Regions from separate parts of the Clostridium gelidum genome, predicted to be linked through region 2. Evidence: a T-box and tRNA genes for the amino acid it is inferred to sense, from the RefSeq annotation. Region 2 holds a T-box; the other holds one or more tRNA genes.
What was found. A T-box is a leader RNA that pairs with one kind of tRNA and senses whether it is charged. The one in region 2 lies ahead of tyrS (tyrosine--tRNA ligase), so its partner is inferred to be a tRNA-Tyr.
Positions count from the first base shown of each region.

Region 1: it encodes a tRNA-Tyr, which carries the amino acid that the T-box ahead of tyrS (tyrosine--tRNA ligase) is inferred to sense. The anticodon was not compared.

Region 1 is NZ_AP024849.1:656,274-667,705, reverse strand. Features, by position in the region: gene secA (preprotein translocase subunit SecA) at 1-203, opposite strand, end outside; gene hpf (ribosome hibernation-promoting factor, HPF/YfiA family) at 549-1,082, opposite strand; gene psyc5s11_RS03200 (ComF family protein) at 1,505-2,161, opposite strand; gene psyc5s11_RS03195 (hypothetical protein) at 2,134-3,150, opposite strand; gene recD2 (SF1B family DNA helicase RecD2) at 3,168-5,396, opposite strand; gene metK (methionine adenosyltransferase) at 5,778-6,953, opposite strand; SAM riboswitch class I at 7,206-7,305, opposite strand; tRNA gene psyc5s11_RS03180 (tRNA-Tyr) at 7,536-7,619, opposite strand; tRNA gene psyc5s11_RS03175 (tRNA-Thr) at 7,680-7,754, opposite strand; tRNA gene psyc5s11_RS03170 (tRNA-Val) at 7,826-7,901, opposite strand; tRNA gene psyc5s11_RS03165 (tRNA-Tyr) at 7,909-7,992, opposite strand; tRNA gene psyc5s11_RS03160 (tRNA-Thr) at 8,053-8,127, opposite strand; tRNA gene psyc5s11_RS03155 (tRNA-Val) at 8,199-8,274, opposite strand; tRNA gene psyc5s11_RS03150 (tRNA-Tyr) at 8,282-8,365, opposite strand; gene psyc5s11_RS03145 (hypothetical protein) at 8,510-8,926, opposite strand; gene yyaC (spore protease YyaC) at 9,026-9,562, shown strand; gene mreB (rod shape-determining protein) at 9,621-10,655, opposite strand; gene spoIIID (sporulation transcriptional regulator SpoIIID) at 10,735-10,989, opposite strand; gene psyc5s11_RS03125 (M23 family metallopeptidase) at 11,124-11,432, opposite strand, start outside.
Region 2 is NZ_AP024849.1:4,297,188-4,308,619, forward strand. Features, by position in the region: gene psyc5s11_RS19690 (hypothetical protein) at 1-39, shown strand, start outside; gene psyc5s11_RS19695 (ion channel) at 308-499, opposite strand; gene psyc5s11_RS19700 (helix-turn-helix transcriptional regulator) at 932-1,261, shown strand; gene psyc5s11_RS28120 (cell wall-binding protein) at 1,616-2,170, opposite strand; gene psyc5s11_RS19710 (RNA degradosome polyphosphate kinase) at 2,766-4,814, opposite strand; gene ppx (exopolyphosphatase) at 5,015-6,523, shown strand; gene psyc5s11_RS19720 (hypothetical protein) at 6,705-7,268, opposite strand; gene psyc5s11_RS19725 (AI-2E family transporter) at 7,541-8,722, shown strand; T-box leader at 8,865-9,132, shown strand; gene tyrS (tyrosine--tRNA ligase) at 9,223-10,434, shown strand; gene psyc5s11_RS19735 (Uma2 family endonuclease) at 10,543-11,115, shown strand; gene psyc5s11_RS19740 (sigma factor-like helix-turn-helix DNA-binding protein) at 11,243-11,432, opposite strand, start outside.

The DNA.
Region 1 (11,432 bases), 2.4 Mb from region 2:
ACAGCAAATGCTTCTGGTAAAATATCTTCTAATGTCTCTCCATTATTTAATCTTTCTCTGAATTCAGAAGTTTTTGCTTTCAACTCTTCATCTGATAGTTTTTGCAACCCTTCTTCTAAATCATTTATTTTTTGTATTGTAGGATTAAGTCTTTTTACTTCTCTTTCACTATATGTTCCAAATACGGCATTTAATAGTCCCATAATGTCATCCTTTCGAAATTCTATATTTCTTATTAATTTCTAATACATCGTTTTGATTTATAATTTGTTTCATAAATCACGTATTTTATAATTATATCATTTTAACTATGCATTTTTCAATAAAACTCATGATTTTTGTATTAAATCCTATATAAAACATCTAAATTTAACTATTTATTAATATATTAATCATAAATTATTAATAATACTTGCCAATTTTAAGCTAAAACATACTATAATCTTGCTTTTAGTTTAAAATAATATTTTTTAGTTGAGTATATTAAAAAAAATAACTGTCCAAATATGCAAGTTAAACATGCATATTGGACAGTTGTTTTTAACTTATTATATAAATTCAGGTTCTAACAAACCATAATCTCCATCTTTTCTTTTATAAATTACATTTACTTTATCACTATCTGCGTCTTGATATACAAAGAAATTATGTCCTAATAAATCCATTTGAAGAATTGCTTCTTCAGAATTCATTGGTTTAACTCCAAATTTCTTTACTCTAACTAGTTTGCCTTCATCTTCTTTTTCTAATTTAAGGTCTATATTATTTATTTCACCAAATCTTAATGATCCACCATGTTTTCTTGATAATCTGGTTTTTTGCTTTCTAATTTGTCTTTCTAACTTATCTCCAACTAAATCTAATGACTTATACATATCTGAAGTTGCTTCTTCACCTCTTAATATAACTCCATTAAATGGAATAGTAACTTCAATTATTTGTCTATTTTTTTGTACAGTCAATGTAGCTTTTGCTTCTACCTTTGATTCAAAATACTTTTCCAATTTACTTATCTTTTTTTGCACTATTTCCTTTAGTGCATCTGTTAATTCCATATTTTTTGCTATAACTGTTACTTTCATTAATGCCAGCCCCTCTCTACATGAAAAAGTTTTTTAATTTTATATGTTTAAGTTAATATTATTCTATCACTTTATTACAACTTTAACAAGATAATTATCAGTAAATTCTGATAATTATCGCAAAAAAATATCTAATCCTTGCAATTGCGGATTAGATAAACTTCAAACTATTATTTTTATATGTTTCTAATAGCTTATATAAACAGTAAAGCTAGTTGACCTGGTTTTTGACCCCACACTCGCCTGCTGGAGCTTTTGCTAATAGAAATTAACCCTCACTACTAACCCTCTCAGTACTATCTACTGGCAGGACTTACTTCTATACCGCACCATGCTCCTTAGACATTTTGTCTAAATTACGTGGATCGTTTCGCCTGCGACTGGCTTCGACTTTCAACCACAAACCTAGCTTTACATTAATATTATATATGACTTTTCGCTAAGGTCAAGAGTTTTATGTCTTTTACTTCAAATTTTTTTAATAATTTATATGCTTCATGAATTGTTGCACCTGTAGTTGTTACATCATCTATCAATATAATTTTGTATTTTTTTACTTTAATTCCTTTTTTTATAGAGAATGCATCTTTTATATTTTCATACCTTTCATCTCTTTTTAATTTCTTTTGTTCCTTAGTTTCTTTTTGTTTAACCAATACGTCTAAAACTTCAATTGATAAATCTCTAGATATCTTTTTTGCAATATATTCGCACTGATTAAAGCCCCTGTTTTTTTTCGATTTTTTTGATAACGGTATATATGTTATTATGTATTCTTCATACCTAATATTTTTACTTATATACTCTTCTAAAAATCCCGCTAATATATCTCCTGCTGTAAAATTATTTTTATATTTAAATTTTAGTATTAAATCTTTTAATACTCCGCCATAGTATCCGTAACTTATTACTTCATCTTGATATACTTCATTTATAACTTTAATACTTTTTCTGCAAGTATTACATAGTCCAAAACAATCATCGTCTTTACAAATAATACAATAATTTTCTCTTGGATATAATACTTCAATTAGCCCTTCCCATAACGTACTTATAATTCTCTTAATCGTTTTTCCCATACTCTTTTATTGAAATCTCTTGCCATATTTTTTGCCTTATCCATATCTTCTGATATATAATTTGATACTAAAAGTACTTCTGGTAAGCTTGCGTTTATATTTCTTATTTGACCACATACATATAAAATCTTTTTGTAATTATATCTTTCATTATCAGAAAACATTATTATGCTATCATCGATATAGCAATATTCAAGTAACTCCTCTATTTTATTAGTTATTATAAATATTGCCTTATCTTTATATTTCGATACTCTTTCGCATCTTTTTATTTCATCACTTTTTGAAACTTTTATTATTTTAACTTCTGAAAGCTTTAACTTGTTAGTAAAATAATCATAAACTATATTAAGTTTTTCTTTATTAGGTACATAGATTGCTACTTTATGATTATTTTCTTTGAACCATTTGAGATAATCATAAAGAGTGTATGGAATATCTATATTTAAATCTATTCTAGTTGTTAATATCCTAGGCTCTACAAATGGTTTTTTATAGTTGTATGCTGCAAGTTCAAACTTTTCACCAACTAATGCCATTTTTTCTATGCTATATAATAAAACTCTTTCTCCTAAATTGGCACAAATCTCTAATCCATCTCTTACATTTACACTACTTGAATTTGAAAAATATGTTATATCATCAAAAATAACCAAATCATATTGCCCCTCAATTTTTGTTAAATTATCGTGATGTGTGAATACCAAATTAGTAGTTGAAAATCCTTTTTCAATATGTGAGTAAGTTATATTCAAATTAATTTCTCTTATTATATTAATTAATTCTCTGTTCTCTGCATCTTTTCCCCAAACATATAGTACTTTCCCATTATTTTGAGCGACATTGCTTATTATATTAGAAAAAATACAAGGTGTATTAAATGGAACTGTAATTATTGTTAAAAATTTAATATTTTTTTTATACCAATAATCTATTTTATCATATGCATACTTTAATTCCTCTTGAGTTACTTTGCATACATCCACCATACTCTTTCTCCTTTCAATTACTCTTCAAACTCTTCTTTAGTTATTATATCTCTAATTCTATGCTTTAAAGCTGAATATCGTTCTATACTATTTGTATTATTAATCATATACATTAATGCTTTTTGAAATCCAACTACAACCACCAATTGTTTTGCCCTTGTGATTCCTGTATAAAGTAAATTACGATTCATTAAAAAAGGTGATCCCATAAATACAGGAATAATAACAACTTTAAATTCACTTCCTTGACTCTTGTGGATGGTAGTTGCATATGCTAAATCTAATTCATCTAGAAAGCTAAAATCATAAATAATTTTTCTTTCATCATCAAATATAATGGTTAACGCTTTCCTCTCTTCATCGATGCTTTCAATAAAACCTAAATCACCATTAAATACTCCAGCACCTTCACTTTCTCCAAATCCATTTGCTCTAACCCACTTTAAAGTATAATTATTCTTTGTTTGCATGACTTTATCGCCTTCTCTAAATACTATATCTCGAGAAGTTTTTTCTTTCTTATCTTTTGATGGTGAATTAAATACTTTTTGAAGACTAGTGTTCAAATTATTAACTCCAAGTGTTCCTTTTCTCATAGGAGTTAGCACTTGCATATCCTTTAGTATATCCCAAGATTTATTAAATTTAGGAAGTCTTCTGTTCATTAAATCTATTATTGTATTTAAAATTTTATCTTGATCATTTTCATTAATAAAAAAGAAATCCTTATCTTTTTGATTTAACAAGGGCATTTCACCCTGATTAATCTTATGTGCATTTATAACAATTAAGCTTTCTGCACCTTGTCTAAATATTTCTTTTAATCTTACCACTTTTATATATTCACTCTCTATAAGGTCTTTTAATACGTTTCCTGGTCCAACAGAAGGCAATTGATCAACATCCCCAACAATTATAAGTCTTGTGCCCAAATTGATTGCTTTAAGCAGATTCTGCATTAGCATTATATCAATCATAGATGCTTCATCAATTATTATTACATCACAATCTAATGGTGATGATTCTCCCTTTTCAAAAACTGATTCATCTTCTTCTGAAACACCCATTTCTAAAAGTCTATGTATTGTTTTTGCCTCTCTTCCTGTAGATTCAGTCATTCTTTTAGCTGCTCTTCCAGTTGGAGCTCCAAGTATTACTTTCATACCATTATTTTCATAAATATGGATTATAGCCCTTATAATTGTCGTTTTACCCGTTCCAGGACCACCTGTGATTATTTCTATACCATTATTAAATGCACCAAGAATTGCTTCTCTTTGAGACTCTGCAAACTGTATTTTATGCTCCTTTTCAAAAACATCAACTTCAAAATCAACATCTGAATTTATAGTTTGTATTTGTTGCAATCCCAAAGTAATAATTTTACTCGTTACCCCAAGTTCACAATAATAATATTGAAGTAAAAATCCAATTTCAACATCATCTATCTTTTCAATAATTATTTTTTGCTGCGCTGCCATATCATATATATTTTTTTCAATTAATTCCTTAGATATCAATAAATTTTTTTCACATTCTTCTATTATATTACTTTTAGGCATAAATGTATTTCCCGTAGCACAAAACTGATTCATTACATACTTAATTCCACTTTGAATCCTAAATTCTGAGATACTCTCTACTCCAATGCTCATGGCAATTCTATCTGCTGTTTTAAATCCAATACCTGAAATTTCATCACATAATATATAAGGATTATCTGATACTATTTGTTTTGCATTTGATCCAAATTTCTTATAAATTTTAATACATTGATTATTAGTTACTCCATGTTTATTGAAATATAAAATCACATTTTTAAGACCTTGCTGTTCTATATAAGACTCATATATAATTTGAAACTTTTTCTCTCCTATACCTTCTATCTCCATTAGTCTTTCAATGTGATTTTCCATTATATCTAAGGTTTGTTTACCAAATTGTTCTATTATCTTCTTAGCTGTAACTGGTCCAATTCCATGTATTATTCCCGCACTTAAATACTTTTCTATTCCATCTAAGGAAGTTGGAATAAGTTCTTCATAATCTTGAATATTAAATTGATTTCCAAACTGCTTATGTACTGTCCAGTATCCTGTTAATTTGACATTTTGACCTTCCTTTATAAAAGGAACTGTCCCTACAGCACTAACTAACTCTTTTTCATTCCTAATTTTACAAACTACATAACCAGTATCTTCACTTTTAAAAACAATGTTCTCAACAAAACCATTTAGAACTTCCATAGAATCTCTCCAAATCTTTTATATAATATTTACTCATATTCTTGACAATATAACTTAATTCTAACACAAATCTTAATTTCAAAATTTCACTTTTATTTTTCTTTTTCAATTATATCATAATATATATGTTGCAAAATGATTCTTCATTTCAAATTTAAGAAATTCTGTAAGAATTTCATCCACAATTGTCAATTGTAAATTGCAATATATATATACTTTAAAATAATTAAACATTGCTCGTTGTCCATTACCGATTATTTTCTTATATCTACTTATTTTTTAATCTGTAGAGAATTTGTTCCTTAATTTTGCATTGTAAAAGTTCCTATGTATCTAAAAAGAGCTGTCTCAAAATAAATTTGAGACAGCTCTTATATTATTCTATAAATATTTTTTTATTTCTTCTACTTTATTTAATTGCTCCCATGGTAAGTTAAGATCATTTCTTCCAAAATGTCCATAAGCAGCTGTTTGTTTGTAGATTGGTCTTCTTAAGTCAAGATCTCTTATTATAGCTCCTGGTCTTAAGTCAAATACTTTTTCTACTATTTCAGCTACCTTATCTTCTCCAATTTTTCCTGTTCCAAAAGTATCTACTTCAATAGAAACCGGCTTTGCAACACCTATTGCATATGCTAATTGGATTTCTAACTTGTCAGCAACTCCTGCAGCAACTAAATTCTTAGCTACCCATCTTGCAGCATATGCAGCTGATCTATCTACCTTTGTTGGATCTTTTCCTGAGAAAGCTCCACCACCATGTCTACCATATCCACCATATGTGTCAACAATTATCTTTCTTCCAGTTAATCCTGAATCTCCTTGAGGTCCTCCAACAACAAATCTTCCTGTTGGATTAATGAAATATTTAGTTTCATCATCTAATAATTCTGCTGGTACAACAGCTTGAATTACATATTTTTTTAGATCTTCTTGAATTTGTTTTAAAGTAACTTTTTCATCATGTTGTGTAGATATTACAATGGTATCAATTCTCTTTGGTTTATTGTCTTCATATTCAACAGTAACTTGAGTTTTACCATCTGGTCTTAAATAACTTAATGTGTTGTTCTTTCTTACTTCTGTAAGCTTTCTTGATAATTTATGAGCCATAAATATTGGAAGTGGCATAAATTCTTCTGTTTCATTAGTTGCAAAACCAAACATCATACCTTGATCTCCAGCTCCAACTGCTTCAACATCATCCTTTTCACCTGCTCTAGATTCAAATGCTTCATTTACACCCATAGCAATATCTGCTGATTGTTCATCTATTGCTGTAATAACGGAACAAGTGTCACAATCAAAGCCATACTTAGCTCTATCATATCCAATTTCTCTTACAGTTTCTCTAACTACTTTAGGAATATCAACATAACAATTTGTTGATATTTCTCCCATTACCATAACCATACCTGTAGTTGTGCATGTTTCACAAGCAACTCTAGCAAGTGGATCTCTTGCTAAAATAGCATCTAAAATACCATCTGAAATTTGGTCACACATCTTATCTGGATGTCCTTCTGTAACTGATTCTGAAGTAAATAACTTTTTCATACTTTTCTCCCCTCAACTTAACTTTTTATCATTTCTTATAATTTTATTTTCTCTTAACAAAATATATATGCTTAACTTTTAAAATGTAATATAGCTTTACTCGCGATTAAATACTATATTGTTATATAATTACAAATTTGTTGCTAATCATTTGGAATTTTTATTATTCTTTCGTAATTTAAGTCTGTACAAACTTATAAATTGAAATAAAAAAAACCCTTCGATAAGAAGAGTGCGATTTTAATAATCCTTTTCTTATCTCGTAGAAATATATCTACAGGAATTGGCACCTTATATAATACAGGTTGCCGGGTTTCATAGGGCCCTTTCCCTCCACCTCTCTTGATAAGAGTTCTATATTTAATTTTCAACAGTATTCTATCATAAAATTTATAATTAGTCAACATTTCAAATTAATCTTTTTGTCCTATGATTGTTTTTTGTTTTTATACATTTTTTTGTTCTCTGATTTAATTTTTCCTTATTGTTAAGTAAAAATATAACTTCAAACACCCCATATAGTTATATGCTCTTTTTATTTGTTGACAAATAAAAAAGAATAAACTAAGTTTATTCTTTTCTTGGTGGAGGAAGATGGATTCGAACCATCGAAACTAACGTAACAGATTTACAGTCTGCCCCCTTTGGCCACTCGGGAACTCCTCCATATTTAATTGTCATTACAATGCAAGTTTTTCACCTATCTATTTTCTTGCATTATCTTACTGGAGCTGGCAATAGGAATCGAACCTACAACCTGCTGATTACAAGTCAGCTGCTCTACCGTTGAGCCATGCCAGCACATTGTTTAGTTAAGAGTAAGAGTTAAGAATTAACAGTTAACAAGTAATAGTTATAAACTTTGTTTTAAATGGTGGGCACAACAGGGTTCGAACCTGTGACCCCCTGCTTGTAAGGCAGGTGCTCTCCCAGCTGAGCTATGCGCCCATTTTAATGGTGGAGGAAGATGGATTCGAACCATCGAAACTAACGTAACAGATTTACAGTCTGCCCCCTTTGGCCACTCGGGAACTCCTCCATATTTAATTGTTGTTATAATACAAGTTTTTCACCTATCTATTTTCTTGCATTATCTTACTGGAGCTGGCAATAGGAATCGAACCTACAACCTGCTGATTACAAGTCAGCTGCTCTACCGTTGAGCCATGCCAGCACATTGTTTAGTTAAGAGTAAGAGTTAAGAATTAACAGTTAACAAGTAATAGTTATAAACTTCGTTTTAAATGGTGGGCACAACAGGGTTCGAACCTGTGACCCCCTGCTTGTAAGGCAGGTGCTCTCCCAGCTGAGCTATGCGCCCATTTTAATGGTGGAGGAAGATGGATTCGAACCATCGAAACTAACGTAACAGATTTACAGTCTGCCCCCTTTGGCCACTCGGGAACTCCTCCATATTTAGTTATTTAAAACTATTGATTTATTACCAATCAACAATGATTAGTATATCTTCAAAAAGCTTTTATTTCAACTCCCATATCACTCAATCTAGTCAAATTAAGTCTTTTTTTCTCTAAATTACTGCAAAATACTCTTGTTTAATATAGTGATCCTATTTTTTTTATCTTTTGATCAATCCGCTCTAAATCCAGAAATGAAGAGCTTATTTCATGTATTTGTTTGTAATCTCCTGTTGTAAGTCTTTGCCTTAACAATGTAAAAATACTTACTACACCTTCTTCATCATTATAATCTTCGTAATACTCTTTTATTTTTCCTAAATCAAATGCAGATAATTTTTTAATTATTTTTTCTAGGTCTCTTTTATCATTAGATGATAATCTTTCTAATACTTTTCTCTTATCAAATTTATATACTGCTTGAGAATAAGATACAGCTTCCTTACTAACCTCTTCTTGAGTCACACACTTACTTTGTGGCTCCCAATAAAATATTAAATAAATATTTGTTATTACTATACAAACTGAAAATAAACATATTAATTTTTTTTTCATATTTACCTCCTTTCTTAGTATTATTTTCCACAAATTATTTTTTTATACTATTTTTTCTATATTTCTCATATATATATTTTATAAAGGGGGTATCTATCCTTGAATAAAGAAGATATTAATGTTAACTCTACCATCTCCTATAACTTAACTCTAGAAATCAAAGATTACATCACTAAAAATACTGTAATAGTTTGTATTGGCACTGACAAATGCATTGGAGATTGCTTAGGTCCTTTAGTTGGATCTATATTGACAGAAAACTTTTTCCCCCTACCCGTTTACGGAACTCTATCCACTCCAATTCATGCCTTAAATATAGATGAACGTTTAGATGAAATATATTCTAATCATCCTAATGCCTCTATAATCGGTGTTGATGCTTGCTTAGGTGATACTGAAGATATCGGAGAAATTCGTATAAGAGACTATGCAATACACCCTGGCAAAGGAGTTGGAAAAGAACTTCCTGAGGTTGGAATTGCATCAATTATAGGTATTGTCGATTCAATTAATAATTCTGAATTGTTTTTTTCACGTAGTATCCGACTTTCTTTTATTATGAACATGGCTAAAATTATATCTAGAGCATTTATCGAATCTTATAATTTAAATCGTGGACAGTTCCCTATGATTTAAGTGGCATTTAAAAATAAATAACAGTCAAAAATATATTTTTTCGACTGTTATTTACACATTATTCTATAAGAACTATTTGTTGTGAATTTACGTCACTATCTAGCTTATCTATATAACTAAGTACTTTACCAGTTCCCTTAGCAACACATTCAACAGAGTCGTCAGCAACAGTAGTTACCACTCCTGTTTTAAATTCTATAAGCTTATCTAAGCCATGTATTAATGCTCCTCCACCTGTCATTACTATTCCTCTTTCTATTATATCTGAAACTAACTCAGGTGGTGTTTTTTCTAATACTTTCTTTACTGTATCTACTATAATTTCTATAGGCTCTTTTATTGCATTTCTTATTTCTTCTGTCGTAATTTCTATTTCATCTGGCAATCCTGTTATAAGATTTCTTCCCTTCATCATGCATGCTAAGTTCCTAGAATTTTTGAACGCTGAACCAATATTTATTTTTAAATCTTCAGCAGTTTTTTCGCCTATCATCAATTTGTATTCGTTACGTACATATTTTATTATAGCATCATCAAATTTATCGCCAGCTACTTTTATTGATTCTCTTTCCACTACTCCACCTAATGAAATAACTGCAATATCACAAGTACCGCCTCCGATGTCTACTACCATACATCCATTTGGTTTAGTAATATCCAAGCCAGCTCCAATAGCTGCTGCTAATGGTTCCTCTATTAAATAAACTTTCTTAGCACCGGAGTTCATCGCTGCATCAATAACAGCTCTCTTTTCAACTTCTGTAGCTTGAGATGGTACACAAACAATCACTTTAGGTGCTCTAATATTTCGTTTTCCACATGCTTTCTTTATAAATTCTTTTAGCATCTTTTGTGTTATATCATAATCTGAAATAACTCCATCTCTTAATGGTCTTACTGCAATTATATTTCCAGGGGTTCTTCCTATCATTTTTCTTGCGTCTTCCCCTATAGCCAACAATTTATTATTATTTTTATTTATAGCTACAACAGAAGGTTCTTTTAATATTACCCCTTTACCTTTCACATAAACTAGTACAGTTGCTGTCCCTAAGTCAATTGCAAGGTCTGTCCCCGTTCTCCAAAAGCACATCTTTTATTCACTCCTATAATACATATTAATACCTATGTTTACATAATTCTACTAATATTATATTATAGACTTAATTTTATTAAGATTCAATAATTTTATATTTCATTTGTGTAGCCTTTCCACCTCGAATATGTCGTTCAGCCTTATTTAATTCTAAAATTAAATGTGTTTCTTCTGCAATTTCAGGATTGATTTTTAGAAGTCTCTCTGTCATATCTTTATGAATCGTGCTTTTACTAACACCAAAAACTTTAGCTGTTTTCCTTATTGTAGCTTTTGAATCTATAATATACTTTGCAACATCTAATACCCTTTCCTCAATATAATCTTTCAAAATACCACTTCCTTGATTTTATCTTTTATTAGTTTTTATCTTACAATTTTTTTATTCAAATAATTATTTTCTTATTAGTCATTCATTTTAATTAAAATGAATGACTAATATTTGTTTTTTATATGTCTAATATTTTACTTGGACTTTAATGTAAAATACTTTTCTGGATTAACTTGCTCGCCCTTAGCATCAATTACTTGTAAATTTAAAAATTCTCCAAATACTTCTTTACTAAATACCTTTGCAGTGTCTCCAACTTTAGCAATCACTTGATTTTCTTTAACCTTTTCTCCTTTTTTTACCAATACGTTTGAGTCAAGATTTCCATATCTTGTTTTTAATCCATTGGCATGTTTAATTTCTACAACTACGCCTTCTTCAACACCTGAATTTTCTATTAGTTCTACTATTCCTTCTGCTGCTGCCTTAACTTCAGTTCCTAT
Region 2 (11,432 bases):
GGTACCAATTGTATGCCAATGGACTTATGGTGGAAATAGCAATCAGTTATGGGTATTAGAACCAACTAACTAGTTTGCAAATTCTAGTAATACACCAGTTGCAGCAAATACTGGTGCAAAAAATTCTATTCATTTTGAGTTAGATAAGTTTTTTAATGTATCTAACACAAATATTAAACTCTGTCTCAAATTTTATGCAAACTTACAAATTAATTCAAAATAATAAATTATAATAAGAAAACCATAGAGAATTATAAAGCTCTATGGTCTTCTTATTGATTAGTAATATTCTTAGCAGTAGTTATACCTATATATCGTTTTCCCTCCAATCACCAGTTCTAAAAAATAACAGTGAAACAAAAAATGTTTCAAACATTATACTTGTTCTTATAATTGTTGAATTAGGCAAAATATCTCCATATCCAGTTGTTGTAATAGTTACAGCACTATAATATAAGAAATCTATTAATGGATATCTAATACATTTGGTCTCAATCATTCTAATTATCAATCAAAAATATCATCAATTTTTCACAAAAAACTCCATGCATTTTATCATTCTCATTAAAAATGAAAATTCTATGGTTTAAAAACCCTCAACCCATTATTTTCCCTATAAATTGTTATCTTTTTATATTTTTAACTTTTTAGATTGTAAAACATTTATCTTTAAACCCATATTCCTTTTTTAAAATATTTATTAGAAACTTTACTTCTGATGATGAAGCTACCGATGAGCTAGTCAACTGCACAGATAATGAATTAGTTTACCATACCAGCAAAGAAGAAATAGAATTTACCATAATAAATGAAGGTACCGGTGAATATAAAATAGATTTAAATTCCTTATGAATTAGAGAAAGGAGATTTAGTATTAATAAAGCCTTTCTCTTTACATCCAATAGATAACCAAAATATGCATTGGAATACTATGGTATTTAATTTAAATATGTTAAACAGCGCTGTTACTGATGGTTGTCTAATTAAATATTTTGCTCCACTGTTAAACAATGAACATCAACTACCTTTAATAATCAAAGAAAACTATATGGAGAATATTTCAATTAAAGACATGTGCTCTATTTGTAATTTCAGTGAATACCATTTCATGAGATTTTTTAAAAAGTATATTGGAATGACATGTATTGGATATATCAATACTTATAGGCTTCAAATTGCATCTAAGTTTTTAGATACTACTGATAAATCTATAATGGATATATCTTTTGAAGTTGGTTTTAATAATCTATTTAGATTTTAATAAGTTATTTAAATCTAAATACAAGCTTACTCCAAGAGAGTTTCGAGAAATTAATCAAAGTTTATAAATATTCATTAACTTATGCGATATCTAATAAAAATTGAAAACGTATTTGTACCCTCAGAGTCATAATATTCCATATGACTAAGAAAATTTCGCTAAAAATCACTTAATGGCAGGTTGGATTATTTCAGTTTGCTACCAATATAAAAGCACTGTGTGAAAGTTCGAAAATCGAAATTTTATGTTTCGATTTTCACTTTTGGAGATTCACTTTTGGGACAAACTAAAATGGAACAACCCATCATTAAGTGGATTCAATTGCTTATTTTCAATGATGCTTTTGCTAAGATTCTATTGCATAGCTCCGCTAGAGTCGAGATAATAATTACCGATATATGTATTATACGCCATGTCTCCTCCAGAGTTTAGATAATACCATTGGTCACCATCATTTACCCAGCCAGTTTGCATTACTCCATCTGGATTCATGTAATACCACTTTCCTCTTACCATTTTCCATCCACTTACTGGAACTCCTTGTTCAAGTAAAAGCCATTTCCCAGTAGAAGTTTTTCCCCAATAATCTCCTGCTCTCCCTGTGCTCGGAATAGTGCTTACAGGGATATTTCCTGGATTTGATTCTATAGTTGTATTTGCTGTTGTTGTCGCTGTTGTTGAAGTAGTCGTATCAGTAGTGCTATCTTTCGTTTGTTGACTTGAATACCTATTTATATCTGAATTAACTTTATAGTTGCTTTTAGCTATATCTGTGTTTTCGAATCCTGGTTCTAAATTATTTAACTCGTCCTTACTATAAGTATCCTTGCTTTCTGCATAAGCACAAGTTCCTTGAGCTAAAACTACTACTACGGCTAACGTTAAAATTCTAAATTTATTACTTTTCATTTTCCTCATCTCCTATAATATTTAATGTAAATTATTATTTTATCTTAAGTTATATTCCTATTATTAATTATCGATTTAATCCTTTAATTCTTTAGTATTTTTAATTGTCAATTTGTAAAATCTCTGTATTTGTTTTTTCTTGAACATTTAAAATTAATTTATTAGGCACATGAAATAAAATAACAAGTCCAAAGCTGGCATGAATATTTTTTATCAGACAAGGAGGCGAAGTGCCATCATAGCTGGTCTATTCTGGCATTTTGCCGATGAGCAGATAAGTGAGAGTCCAAAAAGTAAGAATTGAAATTTTACATTTCATTCTTCGAACTTTCTCCTTGGAGCTTTTATATTTGGCTCTTCGAACTTAGTTAACAACCAAATGGTGTTAACCTCATTAAAAAATGATTTTGTGTGAATCGCTTACTCACTGAGCGCAGCGAGTCGAGCTTCATTTATGATGGGAAATATGCTGTCAGATTGACTTGTTATTTTTTTGATTGTGCCTTAACTCCACAGAAAAAATTCCAATATAGCTAATGCTTAATTGGAACTCTTCTCGTAATTATTTAATCAATATTTATATTTGATTTTTTTCTTAACCTTTATTATTAAATTTCTTGCAAAGTTCTAGCATATCTTCCTGTGCATTAATATTCTTGCCTTCTGCTTCAACTTTTTTATAAGAACCATCAGGCAGCAAAACTCTGCTTTTAACATTATCTTTTATGTAAAGTTCCAACATTTCTTTAAGTTCTTTTTTTATTATTGGTTCTTCAATTATTGTCATGGTTTCAACTCTTTTATCTAGATTTCTATACATCCAATCAGCACTTGATATATAAATATCTTCTTTTCCGTCATTGAAAAAATAATATATTCTACTATGTTCTAAATATCTCCCTACTATGCTTCTAACTTTTATATTATCACTTAATCCTTTAACTCCAGGTTTTAAGCAACAAACCCCTCTAATTATAAGAATTACTTTAACTCCAGTTTGTGAAGCCTTATATAAAGCTGTTATAAGCTTTTTATCGACTAATGAATTCATCTTAGCTATTATTTTTGCTGGTTTTCCTTTTCCTGCATATTCCGTTTCTCTTTCTACTAGGTATTCTAATTTCTTTCGGAGTCCATAGGGTGCAATGGTTATTTTGCTCATGTTTTCCGGTCTAAAATATCCTGAAAGCATGTTAAATATAACAGATGCATCTTCTCCATATTCTGGTTTTGCAGTAAGTAGTCCTATGTCAGTATAAAACTTTGCAGTTACATCATTATAATTTCCTGTTCCTAAATGAACATATCTTTTTATACCCTTCTTTTCTTTTCTAACAATTAGTAATATTTTGCTATGAGTTTTAAGTCCTATTACTCCATATATAACATGACATCCTGCTTTTTCAAGTTGCCTTGCCCAATGGATATTATTTTCTTCATCGAACCTAGCTTTAAGTTCAACTAATACTGTAACTTGTTTACCATTTTCTGCAGCTTTTGAAAGAGCTGCAATTACTGGTGAATTACCACTTACTCTATATAATGTCTGCTTTATAGCTAGTACCTTTTCATCATGTGCCGCAGCTTCAACTAATTTAACAACAGATGAAAAACTTTCATAAGGATGGTGAAGGAAAATATCTTTTTTACTTATTGCTTGAAAAATGTCACATCCTTGCAATTCTTTAATTGGTAAACTCTTCATTGGTCCAAATTTAAGGTCCTTATACCCCTTTATACTATATAATTGATTAATAAATGTTAAATCAATTGGTCCATTTATAGAAAATAATTGATTATCACTTATTTCAAATTCTTGTTCTAATTTATTTATAATTCTATTGTCATTAGTATCTTCAATTTCTAGTCTTACTGCAAGCCCCCATCTTCTTTGTTTAAGCGACTCTTCTATAGTCTCAAGTAAGTCTTCTGCGCCTTCTTCATTTAAACTTAAATCTGCATTTTTTGTTATTCTATAGCAAGCAGTTGTTAATACTTTGAAACCAAAGAGTTCACTTATGTGATTTTTTATAACGTCTTCCAATAGTACAAAATTTTCTCCTTGTGCTCCTGGAATCGGTACGAATCTTTCTAATACAGATGGTACTTGAATAGTTGCAAATATTTCTTGTTCACTTTTATTTCCTTTTAACATAACACCAATATTTAATGTTTTGTTTAATAATAATGGGAAAGGTCTTCCAGAATCAATTACCATAGGTGTTAATACTGGATATAGGATATTTTTATAGTAATCACTTACAAACTTTAATTGTTCCTCATTTAACATATCATATTTTAAAATTCTTATATTCTTAGCTCCTAAATGATCATACAGATGTTCATATGTTTTATATTGATCTTCTACCATTTTTCTAACCCTATGTAATATTTTATCAACTTGTTCGGTAGGTGTTAATCCTGAAACTTCCCTTTCTTCAAATCCTGCCTGAATTTGACTATATAACGATCCAACCCTAACCATAAAAAATTCATCAAGATTGGAACTAGATATAGCTAAAAATTTAAGTCTTTCTAAAAGGGGATTTGTATTATCTTTCGCTTCATCTAAAACCCGTTGATTAAATTCTAACCAGCTAAGCTCTCTATTAAAAAAATTATCATATGTGTTTATTTGATCCATAATTATTCTCTCCCTAAATCAAAATATTGTTAACTTAATTTAATTATTTGCAAATATAGTATTTTAAATACTTCTTTAATAATGTAATATATTTAAATGGATACAAATATATAATCTAATATTTTTGTTAACTCTATGTTAACATACTATTATTTGTAAGTTAACTTTTTTATATTATATTGTTAAAGAGGAGAATGTACATGAAAAATATTGCTGTAATTGACATAGGTTCCAATTCCATGAGAGTTTTAGTATATGAAATATATGAAAATAATTCTTTTAAAATAATTGATGAAGAAAAAAGAATGACCAGGCTTGGTGAATTCATTACTAAATCCAATGATTTATCAAATCAAGGCATTCAAAAATTGTTGATTACTTTAGAGTTCTTCAAAATTCTTTGTGAAAAAAATAATGTGGTAGAAATAATTGTAGTAGCTACTGAAGCAGTTAGACGCGCAAATAATAAAGAAGAGATTTTGTCCTTAGTAAAAGAAAAATTAAATTTAGATATTAGAATCCTGAGTGGTCTTGAAGAATCTGCTTATGGATATTTAACAATTAAATCTACTATGGACATTAGTAGTGCCCTTCTTATAGACATTGGTGGCTCAAGTATGGAGATTACTTTAGTTAAAAATAAAACAATTTCTCATGGAATAAGTGTACCTTTAGGTTCAATTCCTTTAACTAAACTCTTTCCTTTTGATAAACGAGCTGACAATGATACTTTATTAGAATTCAAACAATTTATTTTCAATGAATTTGATAAACTGCCTTGGTTAAAAGATGCTGCAGACTTACCTTTAATTGGCATAGGTGGTACAGCTCGTTCAATAGGTAAAATCCATAAAAAGTTCATAAACTATCCTTTAGATTTATTGCACAATTATACAATAACCTTCGATGAAGTTAAAGCCATGTATGACTATATTATTAATCTTGATATCAACCAAAAATCTAAGCTAAAAGGGCTTCCTAAAGAAAGAGCTGATATATTCACTGCTCCTTTTTCAGCACTTGTAATGCTTATGAATTATTGCAATTGCCCAAATCTTAAAATTAGCCAATATGGAATTCGTGAAGGTGTTCTATATGAAAAACTCTTGGGAGAGAATATTAATAATACAGATATTTTAGATTTTTCTTTAAATAATATTTTAACTACTAATGATTTGAATATTTCCCATGCGGAGAAAATCAGTGACCTATCTTGCGTACTTTTTGAATACTTAGAAAATCCAACTTCAAAAGATTTAAAATCAGAGTATAAGTTGCTTAGAATTTCTTCTAAATTACATGATGTAGGCGTAAGTATATCTGTAAAACATTCTTATAAACATGGTTTTTACATTATAATAAATTCCCTTATTGCAGTGCTTACTCATAAAGAAATATTAATGGTTGCATATACCGTTGCGCTTAGTGGTAAATTTGATTATAAATTAGCAGATGAATATAAATACTTATTAACTAAAGATGATATTCTAATTTGTAAAAGGCTTTCCATAATCCTATGTATTGCTCGCAAAATTGATAAATATTTTTATAATAGCTTAACTGAAGTTATTATTATGAATGAAAAGGATAATTTTAAATTATCACTTCCTAAACTTAGCGTAAAATATATGAAAGATAGCTTACCTATAGAAATGGAAGAAAGCTTTAATAAATATTTTTCAAAAAAATTATCAATTGTAGCCCTTTAAGTAAATTATTAATATTTATCATACTTAAATTTATAGCTAAACAAAGAAATTGGATTCATATTTTGCAGTTGGACTAAGAAAATAAGCTATTGAAATTTTCTTAGTCCAACGGAATAAACATGTATCCAATTTCGGCGAGTTATACGCATAAATATAGTTTGAACTTAAATCTGTATTATATTTAAATTATTCTATTTATTTCAGAAACTATGCATTCTATGAATTTATCTTTATCTATCTCTTTAAAACATAATTCACTTACAGGTACATATGCATATGTGGACCCAATAAATTCATATTCTTGATTAATGCGTTCTATGCATTCTGTAAAAACACCTTTCCCTCCACTATATAATGTAATATAAACTGAACTAATATTATTAGCATCATCGCATATATAATCATTAGTAAGCTTTACTTCTACAAGCTTTCCATTAACCTCTATACTACATAACACTTCATTCCAGTCATCAATATACTTATTATATGTTTCTATAAAATTATATTTCTCAAACTTTTCATCTATTACATTTTCTATTTCTATAACCATATTTTCTATACATTCTTTTAATATATTTTCTATTTCTTCTTTAGAGTATATTATTTTGTTAGTATCCCTATCAAGATCATCAATTTCATCAAATTTCATACTAATCTCATATTCTTCCTTAAAAGCACTAGATTGATCATATAACTCATCATAAGTTAAGTCTTTATTTTCATAATAGCTAAAACTTCCTCCCATATTTAACCACGGCCCTTTATAATATTAACTATTTTAAATATATTAAAATAATTAATATTATATAACCATAATTTGAATGGTATCTTAATTTGTTATAGGGTTACATCCTGATTCTAATGCTACTTACATAAATTAAACCCAAAAAACTATAATTAAGTTTTCTTTTGAAATATTTCGTTGAAAATGTGGTATAATGTTAAAAGTTATATTTAAAATTAGCATCAATACTAAATTATAGAAAAATAAATAAGTAAGGAGATAAATATTATTATATGAAAATCGAATTTGATAAAAAGTTAATTAAATATTCAATCTATGTAACTATTACAGCAGTTATAATATATGTAGCATTTCTAATTGTTTTAAATGTAGGCACCTTATTTAATAATGTTTTTAATATTCTAGGCTATATGCTTAATTTAGTTAAGCCACTACTAATATCAATTATAATTGCTTATCTCTTATACCCAGTCACTAGATTTATTGAGAATTTTTTACAAATAAATAAGATATATAAAGTAAAAAAGTCATCATCAAGACGTGTTATAGCAATATTATGTTCATATTTTTTAATTATCGGTATCCTTTTAGGATTACTATGTGGCATATATTATATGATTGGCGGTCAATTATCAAACAATACTACTCTAACTAACATATTTCAGTATATTTCATTAAATGTAAATAGTAGTTCCTTTTCTACTGCATCCATAAATGCAGCTCTCGATGGTTTAAATAATTCTTTTATAGACACACTTAAGCCATATATTATAGATGGTACAAATTACTTACAAAATTATGTTATAAGTAATATTGGAAATATGACATCCTACATAATGTCTATTGGTAGTAGTGTTGCAACATTTTTTATTGCCTTAATACTCAGCATATATATTCTAAATGATTCTGAGTATTTTATAAGTTTATCTAGTACACTTTATTATTTAGTATTTAGAAAAAGTAAGGCAGGTCTTAAAATCAATTATACCTTCCATGTTCTCAATGAAGTTTTTGGAAAATTCATACGTGGACAGTTATTAGAGGCCTTTTTTGTTGGTGTTTTGTCTGCAATTGCTCTTTCAATTATAGGAATAAAATATGCCATTGTAATTGGTATAATTGGAGGTCTCTCCAATATGATTCCTTATGTAGGTCCATTAGTTGCTACTGTACTTGCTGCAATTATGGGATTACTTAGTGGACAACCAATTAAGATACTTTATGCTATCATTGCTATGCAAGTTGTTCAGCAGATTGATAATAATCTTCTAGCACCTAAAATCGTGGGTGATAGTGTTGGTTTACATCCTGTATTTACTATGATGGCAATATTAATTGGTGGTACTGTTGGTGGTCTACTCGGAATGCTTCTTGCAGTACCAATTGCAGCTTCTATTAGGGTGTTATTTAATAATTGGTATGATAATTATATGAGAAGCCAAGATAATTCGTAATTGACTGCGAGTCGAATTTCCTTCAAATTATTACAATTGCCCTTGACAAAAGTAAATTGTTTCAATATAATTTAAACAATTTAATATATATCGCATAACAAAGATTTATAGCTTACTATATTTCGGAGTATGAGATTTGATAGTAAAAGCAATGAAAAGAATAAGTAGAAATTGGATAATCCAAACAGAAAGTTACCGGTTGATGAGAGGTGCATGGATTCCTGTTTTGAATACATCTTAGAGCTTCAATCTGAAAGAGATTAAATTATCTTGAGTAGGCTTTGACGGAACCTTGCACCCGTTATAGTGCTAAAGTATAACCAAATTTTTGGCGTACTTGAAGAGGTTAATCGTGTGAGCGATTAATAAAATTAAGGTGGTAACACGAGAGATATACTCTTGTCCTTTATAGTAATATAAAGGGCAAGGGTTTTTTGTTGTATATTGAGTCTTATAGAACTTGCTTATATTAGAAAATTAAAATGTAAGGAGTCAAAGATATGAAAAAAACTGTTGAAGAACAAATCAAAATTATAGGAAAAGGTGTAGCTGATATTATCAGTATTCATGAGCTAAAAGAAAAACTCATCAAATCAGAGAATGAAAATAAACCTTTAATAATTAAATTAGGGTTAGATCCAAGTGCACCAGATATTCATTTAGGTCATGCTGTTGTACTCAGAAAAATTAAGCAGATGCAAGATTTGGGTCATAGAGCTATTATAGTAATTGGTGACTTTACAGGAAAAATTGGTGATCCAACAGGAAAATCCAAAACTAGAAAACCACTTTCTGAGAAGCAAGTAATGGAAAATGCTTTAACATACCAAAAACAGATTTTTATGATATTAGATAAAGAGAAAACTGAAATTAAATTTAATAGTGAGTGGTTATCTAAACTGAATTTTGAGGAAGTGCTAAAGTTAGCTGCAACTACTACTGTTGCAAGGATGCTTGAGCGAGATGACTTTAAAAATCGTTACACTAGCAATACTCCTATTGGAATTCATGAATTCTTTTATCCATTAATGCAAGGTTACGATTCTATTGAATTAAAAGCTGATATAGAACTTGGTGGAACAGATCAGACTTTCAACATTCTTATGGGAAGAACTCTACAAAAGAGCATTGGAATGGAACAACAGATAGCAATATTTATGCCTATATTAGAGGGATTAGATGGGATTGAAAAAATGAGTAAAAGTTTAGGAAATTATATTGGTGTGCAAGACGCACCAGAGATAATGTTCAAAAAGGTAATGGAAGTTCCAGATAATCTTATTATAAAATACTTTGAATTAGCTACAGATGAACATCCAGATAAAATTGATGATATTAAGAGTACTTTAGAGAACGGTAAAAACCCAAGAGATGTTAAGTTTGAATTAGCAAAAATTATTACAAGATTATATCACACAGAAGAAGAAACTAAATGTGCTGTTTTGTATTTTGAAAATGTATTTAAACAAGGTAATTTACCTGATGTAGTGCCTCAAATAAATGTATCTTCAGATTGTAATTTATTAAAAGAAATTGCAACACTCCTTGTGCAAAATAATTTTATAGCATCTAATAATGAATTTAGAAGACTAGTAAATCAAGGTGGTGTTAAAATAAACAATGAAAAAGTAATTGATTTTGATAATACACCTATTGCAACTGGCGATATAATCAAACTAGGTAAAAAGAAGTTTGTCCAAATAACAAAATAAAACACATACTTTTCAAGAAATAATACTGTGCTAACTATTTATGATATAATATATTTATAATTATTTTATACTTTCGTAGTTTAATCATTAAAAATCAAAAGTTAGGAAGTGATTAACTTGGCTTTAGCTAATAATAATTTTATATCCTATGATGAATATATAAAACTTAAAGAAACTTCTGACAAAATAATTGAATATATCGATGGTGTTATTTATATGTCTCCATCGCCATCTACCAAGCATCAAAGAGTCTCTGGGAGGCTTAATACAAAATTAATGTTGTATTTGGAGAATAAACCTTGTGAAGTAATTCAAGCTCCATATGATATTCAACTTAAATTGGAAGACATTGATGACGAAAAGCTTGTTATTCCTGATTTAAGTGTTATTTGTGACTTAAGTGGATTTACTGATAATAAATACATTGGGGTTCCTAATTTAATTATTGAAATCTTAAGTCCCTCAAATCAAGGGCATGATTTAGTAACAAAATTTAATCTATATATGAAATATAAAGTAAAAGAATATTGGATAGTAAATCCTTTAAAAAATGCTATTACAGTCTATTTATTAAATGATGATGGTTTTTACGAACAAGCTGATATTAAAGTAGATACTGGAATGATACATTCTTCTATATTAGAAAATTTCGAAGTAAGTTTAGATTATATTTTTAAATAATTTAATAATGTAGTTTCAAAAAAATAGACCAAATATTTTTTTATATTTAGTCTGTTTTTTTCTTAAAGTAAAACTTTTTAATTATTAATTTTTGGTGCGTTATTTCTTACTTATTAAATATTAAATACTATTCTAATATCTTTTTTACATTATTTTCTGATATATTACACTCTTTCGCTATTTCTCTTATGGTATATCCTTCAGTTGAAAGCTTAAATACTTTTTTTGTTAAAAGAATTCCTTCTTCTCTTCCTTCTTCAATTTTTTCTCTATCTCTTTCCAATAAAGTCATGTAAGTTCTTGGTTGTGCTTCGCAC